Regions from separate parts of the Burkholderia theae genome, predicted to be linked through region 2. Evidence: riboswitches for the same ligand, from Rfam matches in the RefSeq annotation. Region 2 holds a riboswitch; the other holds the start of a gene.

Region 1 (7,426 bases), on a different replicon from region 2:
GCGGGCGTGCCGCGTTGCGCAGCCTGCATCGCGAACCACTTGTCGATCACGAGCGCTTCCTTCTCGAAGCGACGGTAGAAGTCGTCGAGCGCATGCTCGGCCGACCCGTTCCCGCCCGCGGCCGCCGCGGACAGCAGCGCGCCGAGCGCAGCCGCGCGATCGGTCATGTTGTTCGCCGCGTCGTACTGCGCGGTTGCGAGGCGCACGGCGTCGGCCGGGTCGTCGAGTTCGGCGAGATACGCGAGCGCGAGGTTCTTCAGCGCGCGGCGGCCGGAGGCCTCCGGCGTCGGCTCGTAGGCGCCGGGCGTCTGGTGCTGTTCGTAGGCGGCGAGCCAGTCGGCGCGCAGCGCGGTCGCGAGCTGGCGGCGCACGAACAGGCGTGCGCGATGCACGGCGGCCGGGTCGGCCTCGGCCATCTGGTCGGCGAGATAGGTTTCCGACGGCAGCGTCAGCGCGAGTTCGCGGAACGCCGGCGACAGCGTCGCGTCGGTCAGTACGCGGCGGAACGCGGCGACGAAGTTCGCGCCGAGCGTGAGCGGTTCGTTCGCGGCGGCGCGTGCGGCGAGCGTCAGCAGCGCGCGCGTCGCGAGGCGCTGGCCGGCCTCCCAGCGGTTGAACGGATCGCTGTCGTGCGCGAGCAGGAACGCGAGATCGTCGTCGCTGTAGTCGTACTCGACGATCACCGGCGACGAGAAGTTGCGCAGCAGCGACGGCAGCGGTTGTTCCGGCACGTCGACGAACGTGAAGGTCTGCTCGGTATCGGTGAAGTCGAGCACGCGCGTCGTGCCCGCCGCGGCGGCTTCGCCGTCGAGACGCAGCGGCAGATCGCGGCCGTCGCGGCCGATCAGGCCGATCGCGAACGGGATCAGCAGCGGTCCCTGCTGCGTTTCTCGCGCGGCCGGCGACGCGTCGCCGTAGCCCTGCGCGAGCGTGACCGTATAGCGGCGCGCGGCCGCGTCGTACGCGGTCTTCACCGTCACGCGCGGCGTGCCGGCCTGGCTGTACCAGCGCTCGAACTGCGCGAGGTCGCGGCCGTTCGCGTCGGCCATCGCGTGACGGAAGTCGTCGCAGGTCACCGCATGGCCGTCGTGGCGCTTGAAGTACAGGTCCATCCCCTTGCGGAAGCCGTCGCGGCCGAACAGCGTCTGGTACATCCGCACGACTTCCGAGCCTTTCTCGTAGACTGTCATCGTGTAGAAGTTGTTGATCTCGACGTAGCTTTCCGGGCGCACCGGGTGTGCCATCGGGCCCGCGTCCTCGGCGAACTGCAGCTGGCGCAGCACGCGCACGTCCTCGATGCGCTTGACCGCGCGGGCTGCCGATTCGACCTCGTCGCCCGCGGCCATGTCGGCCGAGAATTCCTGGTCGCGGAACACCGTCAGGCCTTCCTTCAGGCTCAACTGGAACCAGTCGCGGCAGGTCACGCGGTTGCCCGTCCAGTTGTGGAAGTACTCGTGGCCGACCACCGATTCGATGTTCGCGAAGTCGGTGTCGGTCGCGGTCTCGGGGTTCGCCAGCACGTACTTCGTGTTGAAGATGTTGAGCCCCTTGTTCTCCATCGCGCCCATGTTGAAGTCGCCGACCGCGACGATCATGAAGCGGTCGAGATCGAGCTCGAGGCCGAAGCGTTTCTCGTCCCAGCGGATCGAGTGGATCAGCGAATCCATCGCGTGACGCGTCTTGTCGAGATCGGCCGGCTCGACCCACACCTGCAGCAGCTTTTCCTTGCCCGAGCCGGTCGTGATCTTCTCCTCGATCGCGACGAGCTTGCCCGCGACGAGCGCGAACAGGTAGCTCGGCTTGCGGAACGGGTCTTCCCATTTCGCGAAGTGGCGGCCGTCGGGCAGGTCGCCCGAATCGACGAGGTTGCCGTTCGACAGCAGCACCGGGTACGCGGCCTTGTCGGCGCGCAGCGTCACCGTGTAGGACGCCATCACGTCGGGGCGGTCGAGGAAGTAGGTGATGCGGCGGAAGCCTTCGGCTTCGCACTGCGTGAAGAAGTTGCCGCTCGACACGTAGAGGCCCGACAGCGTCGTATTCTGGTCGGGCGCGCAGGCGCTTTCGAGCGTCAGTTCGAATGCTTCGGGGACGTTCTCGACGGTCAGCCCGTGCTCGTGCGCGCGCACGGCGCCATGCGGCGCGCCATCCAGCCATGCGCCGACGAATTCGAGCGCTTCGCCCAACAGCTCCAGGTGCGGCGCGGGCGCGGCGTCCGGGTTGCGGCGCACGCGCATCGTATTCCTGACGATCGTGCGGGCCGGCGCGAGATCGAATTCGAGCGCGACGGAGTCGATGAGGAAGGCCGGCGGCGTGTAGTCGGCGCGGCGGATCACGGTGGAGGAAGCGTTGTCGGACATGGTCGTCGAGATCGGTGGAGTGGGGGACGGGCCCGCGGCACGGGCCGGGCGAACCGGGCCATTGTACAAAGGCTTGCGGCTGCGTGCCGGGCGAACTTTTTACCGGTTCCGGGAGTCCGCGTATTATCGGCATCCCGTCCGGTTCGCGCGGTGCGACCAACGGGTGACGGATCGACGAGGATCAACATGAAACGCGAATGGATTTTTCGCGGTGCGGGCTGGGCGGCGGCGCTGTGCGTGGCGCTGCTGACGGGCTGCACCAGCTACGTGACGACCCAGGTCACGGCCTTCTCCGACTGGAGCGGCAGCGACGCGACACGCACCTATGCGTTCACGCGCACCGATGCGCAGAAGAACAGCATCGAGCAGTCGACCTACGAGCCGATCGTCGGGAACGAACTGTCCGCGTACGCGTTCCGGCAGGTGCCGCAGGCGCAGGCGCGGTATCTGGTCGGGCTGACCTATGCGGTCGGCAGCGATCTCGTGACGGTGCCGCAGCCGGTCTATTACGACCCGTGGTTCGCGCCCGGGCCGTACTGGGGGCGCGGGCCGTGGGGCCCGTGGGGGCCCTGGGGGCCGATGCCGGCCGGCTATGTCGCGCAGACGTACCAGGTGTTCGATTACACGCTCGGCATCCGCATCACCGAGCGCGCGACGGGCAAGGAGGTCTACAACGTGACCGCGCGCACGACCGGCGACAACGGCACGCTGCTGTACGCGATGCCGTTCCTCGCGCGCAGCGCGCTCGCCGATTTCCCGTTGTCGAACGGCGCGGTCCGCTCGGTCCGGCTGCCGGTCGACAAGCACGGCGGGCCGGCGGCGCCGGCCGCCAACGAGCGCGCGGTGCCGGCTGCGCCGGCTTCGGGCGCGGCCGTCGCGAAGTAACGCGGCGTTTGCCTCGGCGCGGCCGCCCGGCCGCGCCGGCCACCTCCGTTCGTCAGGCCCCGATGCCCAGCAGCGCCAGTGCGCCGAGCACGACGAACAGCACGGCCGCGGTCCCGTGCACGAGCTTCGTCGGCAGACGGTGCGCGAAGCGGTCGCCGAGCAGGATCGCGGGCACGTTCGCGAGCATCATCCCGAACGTCGTACCGGCCACGACCCCGATGTAGTCCTGGAAGCGCGCGGCAAGTGCGACGGTCGCGATCTGCGTCTTGTCGCCCATTTCCGCGAGGAAGAACGCCACGAGGGTCGCGCCGAACACGCCGAGCCGCGAACGGTTGGCATTCGCTTCGTCGGCATCGAGCTTGTCCGGCACGAGGATCCACAACCCCATCGCGATGAACGAGAACGCGAGCGCCCAGCGCATGATCGACGGCGTGACGAGCACGCCGAGCCATTCGCCGAGCGCGCCGGCGAAACCGTGGTTGACGAGCGTCGCGACGAGCACGCCGAGAATGATCGGCACCGGCTTGCGATAGCGCGCGGCCAGTACGAGGGAAAGCAGTTGGGTCTTGTCGCCGATTTCAGCGAGGGCGACGGCGCCGGTGGAGATCAGGAAGGCTTGGGACACGTATGGGGTTCCGCGGGCCGATGTTGTGCGTGCGAGCGACGATCCACGGCGCGCCGGGCCCTGATGCGGCGCGCTATGAACCATCGGTCTCGCCAGGCCAAGGTGGCTGCGCCCGCCATGGCCAAATGGCCAAGTCTGTTGACGGACGCCTCCGTCACGATGCGCGCCGGGGGCGCGGGACATCGAGCGGAGCGGCTACTCCCCAATGAGGGGCGAATTCTAGCACGGTGCGCGATGCGCGCGAAAGCGTGCCGGGTAGCGCCGCGCGAAGCGTCGGGGCGCGATCGGCGCGTGGCAGGCTGCGCGCATGCCCGGCATGCGCGGTGACGGATATGCCGCCGCGCCTGCCGGGACGTGCGCCCCGGCGCGCAGTGACGTGTTACGCGGCGGCGCGGCGTGCGGCGCCGCGCTTGTGGACGAGCTCGCCGGCCGCGTAGGTGCGGTACACCGCGCGGTCGTCGCCGAGCAGCGCGAACGCGAACAGCAGTTCCTCGAGCGAATCCGCGCGTTTCGTGCGGCGCGCGAGCAGCGGCGTGGCCTGCGGATCGAGCACGACGAAGTCGGCCTCGGTGCGCGGCGCGAGCGTGCCGACCGTGTCGGCGAGGTCGAGTGCCTGCGCGGCGCCGGCCGTCGCGAGCCAGAACATCCGCGTGGCGGTCAGGTGGTGGCCCGACAGCCGCGCGACCTTGTGCGCCTCGTTCATCGTCTGCAGCATCGAGAACGACGTGCCGCCGCCGACGTCGGTGGCGAGCGTGACGGGCACGTCATATTCGCCGGCCTTGTCGAAATCGAACAGCCCGCTGCCGAGGAAGAAGTTCGACGTCGGGCAGTGCGCGACGACGGTGCGCGTCTCGGCCATCCGGCGGCGGTCTTCGTTGTCGAGGTGGATGCAGTGGCCGTACACGGCGCGCGGACGCAGCAGCCCGTAGCGGTCGTAGATATCGAGATAGCTGCGATGGCCGGGGAACAGCTCGGCCACCCATTTCACCTCGTCGACGTTTTCCGCGACGTGGCTCTGCACGAACACGTCCGGATGGCGGCGCGCGAGTTCGCCGCACGCCTCGAGCTGCGCCTCGGTCGACGTCGGCGCGAAGCGCGGCGTCAACGCGTACATCTGGCGGCCCTTGCCGTGCCAGCGGTCGATCAGCTCGGCGCTGTCGTCATAACCCGATTGCGCGGTGTCGCGCAGGAATTCGGGGCAGTTGCGGTCCATCAGCACCTTGCCCGCGATCATCCGCAGGTCGCGCGCGTCGCTCGCCGCGAACAGCGCGTCGGCCGACTGCTTGTGCACTGTGCAGTAGACGAGCGCGCTCGTCGTGCCGCAGGCGAGCAGTTCGTCGACGAAGAAGTCGGCGACTTCGCGCGCATGCTCGGGATCGCCGAACTGGCGCTCGGTCGGGAACGTGTACTTGTCCAGCCACGGCAGCAGGCCCGGCGCCGGCGACGCGATCATGTCCGTCTGCGGATAGTGGATGTGCGTGTCGATGAAGCCGGGCACGATCAGCTTGTCGCGCAGGTCATGGACGATCGCGTCGCGCGCGAGCGTCGCGGCGAGCTGCGCATACGGGCCGGCCGCGACGACCTTGCCGTCGTCGACAATCAGGAGACCGTCGGTCTCGTAGTTCGCGGCCTGGCTCGATTGTGCCGGGTCGCCGTTGAAGGTCAGCAGTTGGGAACGAAAAGCGGTTTGCGTCATGACGAATGGTCCTGCATCAAGGTAAGGCGAACAGAAGAAAACGATCGACGCCGCGCGGGCGACGGCATGGATGACGCCGTCCGCGCGGGGGCGGGACGGCGCTTCGCGAGCGGCCGCGACGCACGGTGTGCGGCATGGCCGGATGCGATTGCGCGGGCGTTCGTGGCGGCCGAAGCCGCCATCGCGTGGTTGCCGGCGAACCTCGCAACAGTCGCGAGCGCGACCGGTGCGGCGGCGCACGGAGCGGCAAGCCGCGACGGCACGCGCGGGCAGGCGACGATCGCGCTGCACGCGTTCGCGCCGGGCGCACGCATGCGATCGGCCCGGCGCGTGGCCGAACCGGTGGTCGCGAAGCGGATGCCGTTGCCGTGATTCATCTGTCTAGCGCGCCTCGATGCCGGCCGTCACGCGGCCTGCCAGTACGCGTCGAGGCGCGCGTACAGTGCGTCGCGCTGCGCGGGGTCGATGAACGACGCCTCGAAGCCGTTGCGGATCACCGCATGGACTTCGGCATCCGTGAGGCGCAGCCCTTCGGCCGTCGCGAAGTAGTTTTCATTGACGTAGCCGCCGAAATACGCCGGATCGTCGGAGTTGATCGTCACCGCGACGCCGCGCTCGAGCAGCGCCTTCAGCGTGTGCTTCGCCATGTCGTCGAACACGCACAGCTTCAGGTTCGACAGCGGGCAGACGGTGAGCGCCGTGCGCGTCCTGGCGAGGCGTTCGACGAGCGCCGCGTCCTCGATGCTGCGCACGCCGTGGTCGATCCGGTCGACCTTCAGCACGTCGAGCGCTTCGTAGATGTAGGCGGGCGGGCCTTCCTCGCCCGCATGCGCGACGAGCTTCAGCCCGAGCGCGCGCGCCTTCTCGAACACGCGTGCGAACTTCGTCGGCGGATGGCCGAGCTCGGACGAGTCGAGGCCCACGCCGATCAGCCGGTGGCGATAGCGCTCGAACAGCGGCAGCGCGGATTCGAACGTCGCGAGCGCGTCCTCTTCGGACAGGTGGCGCAGGAAGCACAGAATCAGTTTGCTCGACAGCCCGCGCTGCTCCGCATCGGCGAGTGCGCGCTCGATGCCCGCAACGACCGTCTCGATCGGCACGCCGCGTTCGGTGTGCGTCTGCGGGTCGAAGAACAGTTCGGTGTGGACGACGTTGTCGGCGAGCGCGCGTTCGCAGTACGCGGCCGTCATGTCGTGGAAATCCTGCTCGGTCAGCAACACGCTCGCGCCTGCGTAATAGATGTCGAGGAACGACTGCAGGTCGGTGAACGCGTAGGCGGCGCGCAGCGCGTCGATCGAGTCGTACGCGAGCTTCACGCCGTTGCGCTGCGCGAGCGCGAAAATCAGTTCGGGCTCGAGCGAGCCTTCGATATGGATATGCAGCTCCGCTTTCGGCGCGCGGGCAATCTTGTCCTTGAATGTCGGGGTCATGGCGTCGTTCTTGGTCGGTCAGTGGGTAGGGGAAGCCTGCGCGGGTGCGTTCGCCTCGACGGCCTGCAGCAATTGTGCAGCCACCGAGATCGCGATCACTTCGGGCGCCTTGTCGATGATGCCTTCGACACCGATCGGGCAGCGCATCCGCGCGACCTGGGCCGGGTCGATGCCGATGGCCGCGAGGCGATGATCGAACTGCACGCGTTTCGCGTGCGAGCCGGTCATCCCGAAGTACGCATAGTCGCCGCGCCGCAGGATGCGCTCGGCCAGCACGAAATCGAGTGCGTGGTCGTGCGTCATCACGACGAAGTAGGACTGCGGCGGTGCCGTGTCGACGGCGTCGGCCGGGGCAGCGGCCGCGTCGATCGCGAGGTTGCCGATGCCGGCGAGCGCTTCCGCCGGCGGGAACACCGCATCGGCGCCGTCGACC
Region 2 (7,426 bases):
GCTCATCGCGAAGCGTTCGAGATCGGGCAGGTCCGGGCGCGCTTTCGGCAGGTCGGGCAAGCGTTCGGGCAGCGCGTACTGCGTGCGCCCGCCCCACAGCCCCATCGCGCGCGTGAGCTTCTCGCGCGCGGCCACGGCCTGCTGGCGCGCCTTCGCGTGCTGCGCGACCGCGTCGGCATGGAATGCCTGCTCGCGGGCGTAATCGAGCCGGCTGAAGTTGCCGGCCTGACGCATGCGCAGCGCGAGTTCCGCTGCCGCGCTCGCGGCATCGCGCACCTGTTGCGCATAGTTCGCGGCCTGCTCGGCGGCGACGGCCTCGACATACGCACGGCGCGCGTCGGCGGCCACCTTCAGCATCGCGTCGGCCGTTTCGAGCTTGGTCTGCTCGAAGCGGCGGCGTTCGATGTTGGTCGCGAGCGGCATCGTCAGCAGCGCGAATACGTTCGCCGAGAACGTGCGGCCGAGCGTCAGCTCGCCGTCGCCGGCGCGGGTGCGGCTGAACGAGAAGCGCGGGTTCGGCAGCCGGCCGGCCTGCACAAGGTCGGCCTCCGACAGCCCGAGCTCCGCATACGACGCCTGCAGGCCGCGGTTGTTCAGCAGCGCGACCTGCACCGCGTCGTCCATCGACAAAGGTTGGGCGAGCAGTTCGCGGGTCCGCTTGTCGACGGCTTCGCGGTCGGCATCGGTCCGCACGACCACGGCGTCTTTGCCGATACGTTCCGCCGCGGTGGACGACACGGCGTCGAAGCCGCCGTCCTTCGAAAACGTCGTGCAGCCCGCGAGGAATGCCAGCACGAGCACGGCCGCACCGATCCTCGGCGCTATCGCAAGGTTCGTCATTGCGCGGGCCCTCCGTGCATCGAATGGGCGCCGCCGTGACCCGTCGGGTTGCCGGGCTTCGCGGGCCGCTTCATCACGTCCCGGTTCAGTTGTTTCCAGCCCGGGCCTGCGTCGTCGCGATACGGCCGGTAGCCGTCGAACGCAGACGTCACGGTGACGTCCGGCACCGTCGCGGCGGCGTCCGCCGGATCGGGAAACGGGGTTTGCGCAGGCGCGAGCGACGGCACGATGGCCGCCGCGCCAAGCAGCGCCGCAGTGATCAATCGCATGAATGGGTCTCGTCGTAGTGTCGTCCGGCGGGCCTTGCACGGCCGCCGGCGTGGATTGCAGATCGCGGCCTGTCGGCCACGGGCACGGCTAGACGGGAATCCGGCGAGGCGGCCTGTCGATGCCGCCGGTCAGGAACGACACGACCACGGTCGACGGCGGATGCGCGACGATCGTGACGCTGGTGCCCGACGCAGCAGGCACCGCGGGCGCACCCGGCATGCTCGTGCCGACGCAGCAGGACACGCAGGCGGAACACGACGGCGCATGGCTATCGTGATCGGGATGACCATCCTGCACGACCGGCATCGCGTGCGACATCTCGTTCGCATCCGGCACGACAGCACCCGCGCACGGCATCGAAACGGTCGCGAACGACGGGATCGGCAGGCTCAGCGCCAGCAGCACGACGAGGATGAATTTGCGCCAGTACGACATGGATGCGGAATCAGGCAAGCTACGACCGGATGGGCCGGCGCGGCACCGCGACGGCGCGCTCCGGAGACAGGACGACTGCAGCTTATCGCCGCCGCCGTGACGACGACATGGTCGAAACATGACCGGATTTTCATGAAACGCGCGCTCGATGTTTCGGCCTGCCCTTCATGAAAATTCCGTCATCCGCCGGTCATCTTGCGCGCACGCGCGGCACCGTAAGCTCAGGCGTTACACTCACCGGCTGGAATCATCGATAGCCTGCCTCACCATGCGGATACTGATAGTCGAAGACGAACCCAAGATGGCGTCGTACCTCCGGAAGGGGCTGATGGAGGCGAGCTACACGGTCGACGTCGCGGAAACCGGCAAGGACGGGCTGTTCCTCGCGCTGCACGAGGATTTCGATCTCGTCGTGCTCGACGTGATGCTGCCGGAAATGGACGGCTTCGAGGTGCTCAGGCGGCTGCGCGCGCAGAAGCAGACGCCCGTGCTGCTGCTCACGGCCCGCGAGGCGATCGAGGACAAGGTCACCGGCCTCGAACTGGGCGCCGACGACTACCTGCTCAAACCGTTCGCATACGCGGAGTTCCTGGCCCGGATCCGCTCGCTGCTGCGGCGCGCGCCGCGCAACGTCCGCGACATCCTGCACGTCGCCGATCTCGAGGTCGACCTGATCAAGCGCCGCGTGCGGCGCGCCGACAACCGCATCGACCTGACCGCACAGGAATTCGCGCTGCTGCAACTGCTCGCCGAACGCGAGGGCGAGGTGCTGACGCGCACCTTCATCACGTCGCAGATCTGGGACATGAATTTCGACAGCGACACGAACGTCGTCGATGCGGCGATCAAGCGCCTGCGCGCGAAGATCGACAACGCGTACGAGAAGAAGCTGATCCACACGATCCGCGGCATGGGCTACGTGCTCGAGGATCGTTCGTGACCGCCGGCCCGGCTTCGTATTCGCTGCTGCGGCGCCTGACGCTCGCGTTCGCCGTCGTCGCCGCGCTCGTGTTCGCGCTGACCGGCGCGTATCTGTATCGCTCGCTGTCCGCCGAGCTGAAGCGACGTGACGACATCGAGATCTCCGGCAAGCTCAACCAGTTCCTGCAGCTTGCACACGCGAGCGGCTCGACGGCCGCGCTGCGCGCCGATCCGGCCGTATTCCACGAGGTGCTGCTGTCGCATCCGGGTGTCTATCTCGGCATCTACGACGGGCAGAACCGCGCGCTCGTCGAGCACTCCGACGAAGCCGGCAACACGCTCGCGTCGGTGATCGCGGCGCCGCATCCGGCCGCCGGAACCGGTGGCGCCGGCGTCCCGTTCACGTGCTCGCCACCCGGCATCGGCACGTCGCGCTGCGTGTATGCGCGGGAAACGCTGCCGTCGGGCGAGGCCATCCAGGTCGCGCTCGCGCGCACCGCGACCGATCGCCAGTCGCTGCTGGAAAGCTATCGCGTCGACATCTGGCTCGCGGCGGCCGCCGGTGCGCTGCTGGTCGGCGCACTCGGTTATGCGGTCGCCGCGCGCGGCCTGCGCCCGGTCGAGAGCCTCGGCCGGCAGACGTCGCGCATCGAGGCGCACAACCTGAACGCACGCCTCGACGCGCGCGGCGGCCCGGTCGAGCTGCGCGAGCTCGCGACGTCGGTCAACCGGATGCTCGACCGTCTCGAACGCGCGTTCGTGCGGCTGTCACAGTTCTCGTCCGATCTCGCGCACGACATGCGCACGCCGCTCGCCAACGTGATCAGCTCGTCGCAGGTCACACTGTCGCGCGCCCGCACGACCGAAGAATACGAAGCGCTGATCGACTCGAACATCGAGGAATGCGAACGGCTGCAGCGGATGATCGAGAACATGCTGTTTCTCGCGCGCACCGACAATGCAAGGCAGCACCTGAAGACCGCCGAGCTCGACGCGGGCAGCGAGCTGCGCCGGCTCGCGTCGTATTTCCAGGCGCTGGCCGACGAGGCCGGCGTGCGCATCGACGTGCACGGCCACGCGCCCGTCGTTGCGGACGCAACGTTGTTCCGGCGCGCGGTCAGCAATCTCGCGTCGAATGCGCTCGAACACGCGGACGCCGCGTCGACGATCGAGCTGGCCGTTTCCGCGCAAGCCGGTTATGCGGTCGTCGAGGTCACGAATCGCGGCGCCGCGATTCCGCCCGAACAGGTCGACCGGATCTTCGAGCGTTTCTACCGGATCGATTCGTCGCGGCACGGCGCGGCGCGGAACGCGGGGCTCGGGCTCGCGATCGTCAAGTCGATCATGGAACTGCATCGCGGCAAGGTCGAGGTCGCGAGCCGCGACGGACGCACGACGTTCGCGCTCTATTTTCCGAGCGCCACGGAGGGTTGACGCGCCCGGCGATGCGTTCGTGACACGCACATGACACCGCCACGCGGGCGCGATTGCTTCCCGCTACGACGCGAGCACCCGCCACGCGCACCGCGTTCCTCACCCGCCGAAACGATATCGCTACGCAAGCTTGCCGAAAGCAATCGGCTCGGCTAGACTGGCGCTCGTCTTTGGGGAGTAGCCTGCTTTCCGTCCCCCGGAAAGCGAACGCGTCAACACACTCGGCTTCCAGCCGTGGCGCGTTCGGCCGAATCGGTCTGGCGAGACCATGGGCGCATCGCGTCGTTCCTGGTCGGACGTCGGCGGATGCGCCATGGTTCGTCAGCGTCCGACCACGGAGTCCCCATGTTCCCCGCAGCCTTCTCCCTACGCGCCACCGCCATCGACGCACCTGTCCGCGGAGGTGCCGCATGACCTTCATGTTCCTCGAACTGGCGTTCATGCTGGTCGTCATCCTCGTGGCCGCCGAAGTCTTCACCAATGCGCTCGAACATCTCGGCGAACGCCTGAAGATTTCCGAAGGCGTCACCGGTTCGCTGTTCGCGGCCGTCGGCACCGCGCTGCCCGAAACCATGGTGCCGCTGCTCGCGCTGGCCGGCGGCACGGCGAACCAGGCGGTGAACGAGGAGATCGGCGTCGGCGCGATTCTCGGTGCGCCGCTGATGCTCGCGACGCTCACCACGTTCCTGATGACGCTCGCCGTGATCCGCTCGCGCGGGCTGCGTGGCACGATCGCGCCCGAACGCACGGGGTTCGTGCGCGACATGAACTACTTCCTCGCGGCGTTCTCGCTGGCGACCGCGGCGATGTTCGTGCCGCATCACAACTGGGCCGTCCGCGCGCTGCTTGCCGCGCTGCTGGTCGGCATCTACGTGCTGTACGTCGTGATGACGTTCCGCGCGTCGAACCAGCTCGTCGATGCCGGGCACGGCACCGAGGCGCCGCATACGATGCTGCTGTCGCGCACGGGCCTGCCGACCAACCTGGCGACGATCGCGCTGCAGCTGGCTCTCGGCCTTGCGCTGCTGGTGGGCGGTGCGAAGGGCTTCATTCACGGCGTGGAAGGCGTGTCGCAGGTGCTCGGCGTATCGGCGCTGCTGCTGTCGCTGATCATCGTGCCGATCGCGACGGAATTGCCGGAGAAGGTCAACAGCGTGCTGTGGATCCGCCGCAAGAAGGACACGCTCGCGTTCGGCAACATCACCGGTGCGATGGTGTTCCAGGGCACACTGCTGCCGGCGATCGGCATCATGCTGACGCCGTGGGAGCCGCGCCCCGAAGTGCTGACCGGCGTGATCATCACGCTCGCGGCGGCGGCCTGGCTGCGCATCAATGCCCGCACGCGCGGGCTCGCGATCTGGGCGCTGCTGGCGAACGGCGCGGGGTATGCGGGGTATCTGGTGCTGACGTTGGCTCGCTGAGCGCCTGAATCGGACGCGTTGCCCGACGCGCACGCACGCACGCGCGCGCGGATGCGGACGCGGCATCGACCGCCGCGTCCGCGCGCTGCGCTTCACCGCGTTGACGCGGGCATCGGCAACGCCCGCATCCGCACGATCAGGACGCTTTCACCAGCTTGACGATCGTCAGCGTGCCGTTGACGTTCTCGACGCGAACCTTGACCTTCTCGCCCGCATGAACCTGCGCGAGCATGGCCGCGTCCTTCGCCTTGAACGCCATCGTCATCGGCGGCATCCCGACGTTCTCGAGCGCGCCGTGCTTCAGCGTGACCATGCCGGTCGCGGCATCGACCTTCTTCACTTCGGCGTCGGTGAGCGCGGCGTGCGACGCGGCCGAGCCGTCGGACGACATCTTCATGCCGGACATGTCCATGCCCGACATGTCGCCGGACGCAAAGGCGGGTGCCGCAAAAGCGCCGATCGCGAGAACGGCGGTGGCGGTGGCAATCGATTTCATCTTCTTCATCGAGATTCTCCAGTTTGGATGGATGGCACGTTCATGCCGGAAGGAACTGCGGTGGAATGCCGTTCATCGCTCGCGCTTCGCACACGACGGCGCTGAAGCAGAAGCCATGCGGCGGGAATGACGAACATCGACAGCAGCGGCGCGGTGACCATGCCGCCGACCATCGGTGCGGCGATGCGCTGCATGACTTCGGAACCGGCGCCGTGCCCGACCATGATCGGCACGAGGCCCGCGAGCACGACGGCGACCGTCATCGCCTTGGGCCGCACACGCAGCACCGCACCCTCGCGGATCGCGTCGAGTAGCAGCGCGTCGGTCAATTGCTCGCCGGCGTCGAGCCGGCGCTTCAGCGCGCCCTTCAGGTACAGCAGCATCACGACGCCGAATTCGGCGGCCACGCCGGCCAGCGCGATGAACCCGACCGACGTCGCGACGGACACCGCATGGCCGAGCCCCCACACGAGCCAGAAGCCGCCGACCAGCGCGAACGGCACCGTCGACATCAGCAGCAGCGCATCGGCCGCCGAGTCGAACGTGAGGAACAGCAGCACGAAGATCACGACGAGCGTCACCGGCACGACGGTGCGCAGCGTTGCCGCCGCGCGTTCGAGATACTCGAACTGCCCCGACCACGCGATCGAATAACCGGGCGGCAACACGACCTGCCGCGCGACGGCCTGCTGCATCGCACGGACCGCCGTGCGCAGATCGGTGCCACGGATGTCGACGTACACGTAGCCGGACAGCCGCGCGTTCTCGCTGCGAATCATCGGCGGACCGTCGGCGATCGCGATGCGCGCGACGTCGCCGAGGCGGATCTGCGCGCCGCGCGCGGTGACGACCGGCAATTGCCGCAGGTTCTCGATCGAATCGCGGATCTCGCGCGGGTAGCGGATGTTGATCGGGAAGCGCTCGCGCCCCGCGATCACCTCGCCGACATCCTCGCCGCCCACCGCCGACGACACGACCGACTGGATATCGGCGACCGACAGCCCGTAGCGCGCGGCCGCGAGCCGGTCGATGTCGACGTCGATGTACCGGCCGCCGTTCAGCCGTTCCGCGAGCGCGGACGTGACGCCCGGCACGTGCTTCACCGCCGCCTCGACCTGCGTCGCGATCGCGTCGATCCCCGTGAGATCCGGCCCGGAGATCTTCACGCCGACCGGCGTCTTGATGCCGGTGGACAGCATGTCGAGCCGGTTGCGGATCGGCGGCACCCACACGTTCGACAGGCCCGGAACCTTCACCGTGCGATCGAGTTCGTCGACGAGCTTCTCCGGCGTCATGCCGGGCCGCCACGCGCTGCGCGGCTTGAAGCGGATCGTCGTCTCGAACATCTCGAGCGGCGCGGGATCGGTCGCGGTATCCGCGCGCCCCGATTTGCCGAACACGGTATCGACCTCGGGCACGGTCTTGATCAGCCGGTCGGTCTGCTGCAGCAGTTCGCTCGCCTTGTCGGCCGAGATGCCCGGCAGTGCGGTCGGCATGTACAGCAGGTCGCCTTCGTCGAGCGGCGGCATGAATTCGCCGCCGAGTCGCGACAGCGGCACGGCCGTCAGCACGAGCGCGACGACCGCGATGCCGATCGCGAACCACGGGC

The links. A riboswitch is a leader RNA that binds a small molecule or an ion and turns the genes downstream of it on or off. The one in region 2 is predicted to bind manganese.
Region 1: another riboswitch for manganese. It lies ahead of ACN22W_RS05130 (TMEM165/GDT1 family protein); the one in region 2 lies ahead of ACN22W_RS28205 (sodium:calcium antiporter).

The regions. Positions count from the first base shown of each region.
Region 1 is NZ_CP183461.1:1,089,944-1,097,369, forward strand. It holds gene pepN (aminopeptidase N) at 1-2,357, opposite strand, end outside; gene ACN22W_RS05125 (DUF4136 domain-containing protein) at 2,544-3,242, shown strand; gene ACN22W_RS05130 (TMEM165/GDT1 family protein) at 3,295-3,867, opposite strand; yybP-ykoY riboswitch at 3,946-4,083, opposite strand; gene guaD (guanine deaminase) at 4,247-5,563, opposite strand; gene ACN22W_RS05140 (hypothetical protein) at 5,630-5,935, shown strand; gene ACN22W_RS05145 (adenosine deaminase) at 5,968-6,993, opposite strand; gene xdhC (xanthine dehydrogenase accessory protein XdhC) at 7,012-7,426, opposite strand, start outside.
Region 2 is NZ_CP183462.1:2,376,146-2,383,571, forward strand. It holds gene ACN22W_RS28180 (TolC family protein) at 1-840, opposite strand, end outside; gene ACN22W_RS28185 (hypothetical protein) at 837-1,109, opposite strand; gene ACN22W_RS28190 (hypothetical protein) at 1,198-1,545, opposite strand; gene ACN22W_RS28195 (heavy metal response regulator transcription factor) at 1,814-2,485, shown strand; gene ACN22W_RS28200 (heavy metal sensor histidine kinase) at 2,482-3,900, shown strand; yybP-ykoY riboswitch at 4,061-4,198, shown strand; gene ACN22W_RS28205 (sodium:calcium antiporter) at 4,311-5,321, shown strand; gene ACN22W_RS28210 (copper-binding protein) at 5,458-5,826, opposite strand; gene ACN22W_RS28215 (efflux RND transporter permease subunit) at 5,823-7,426, opposite strand, start outside.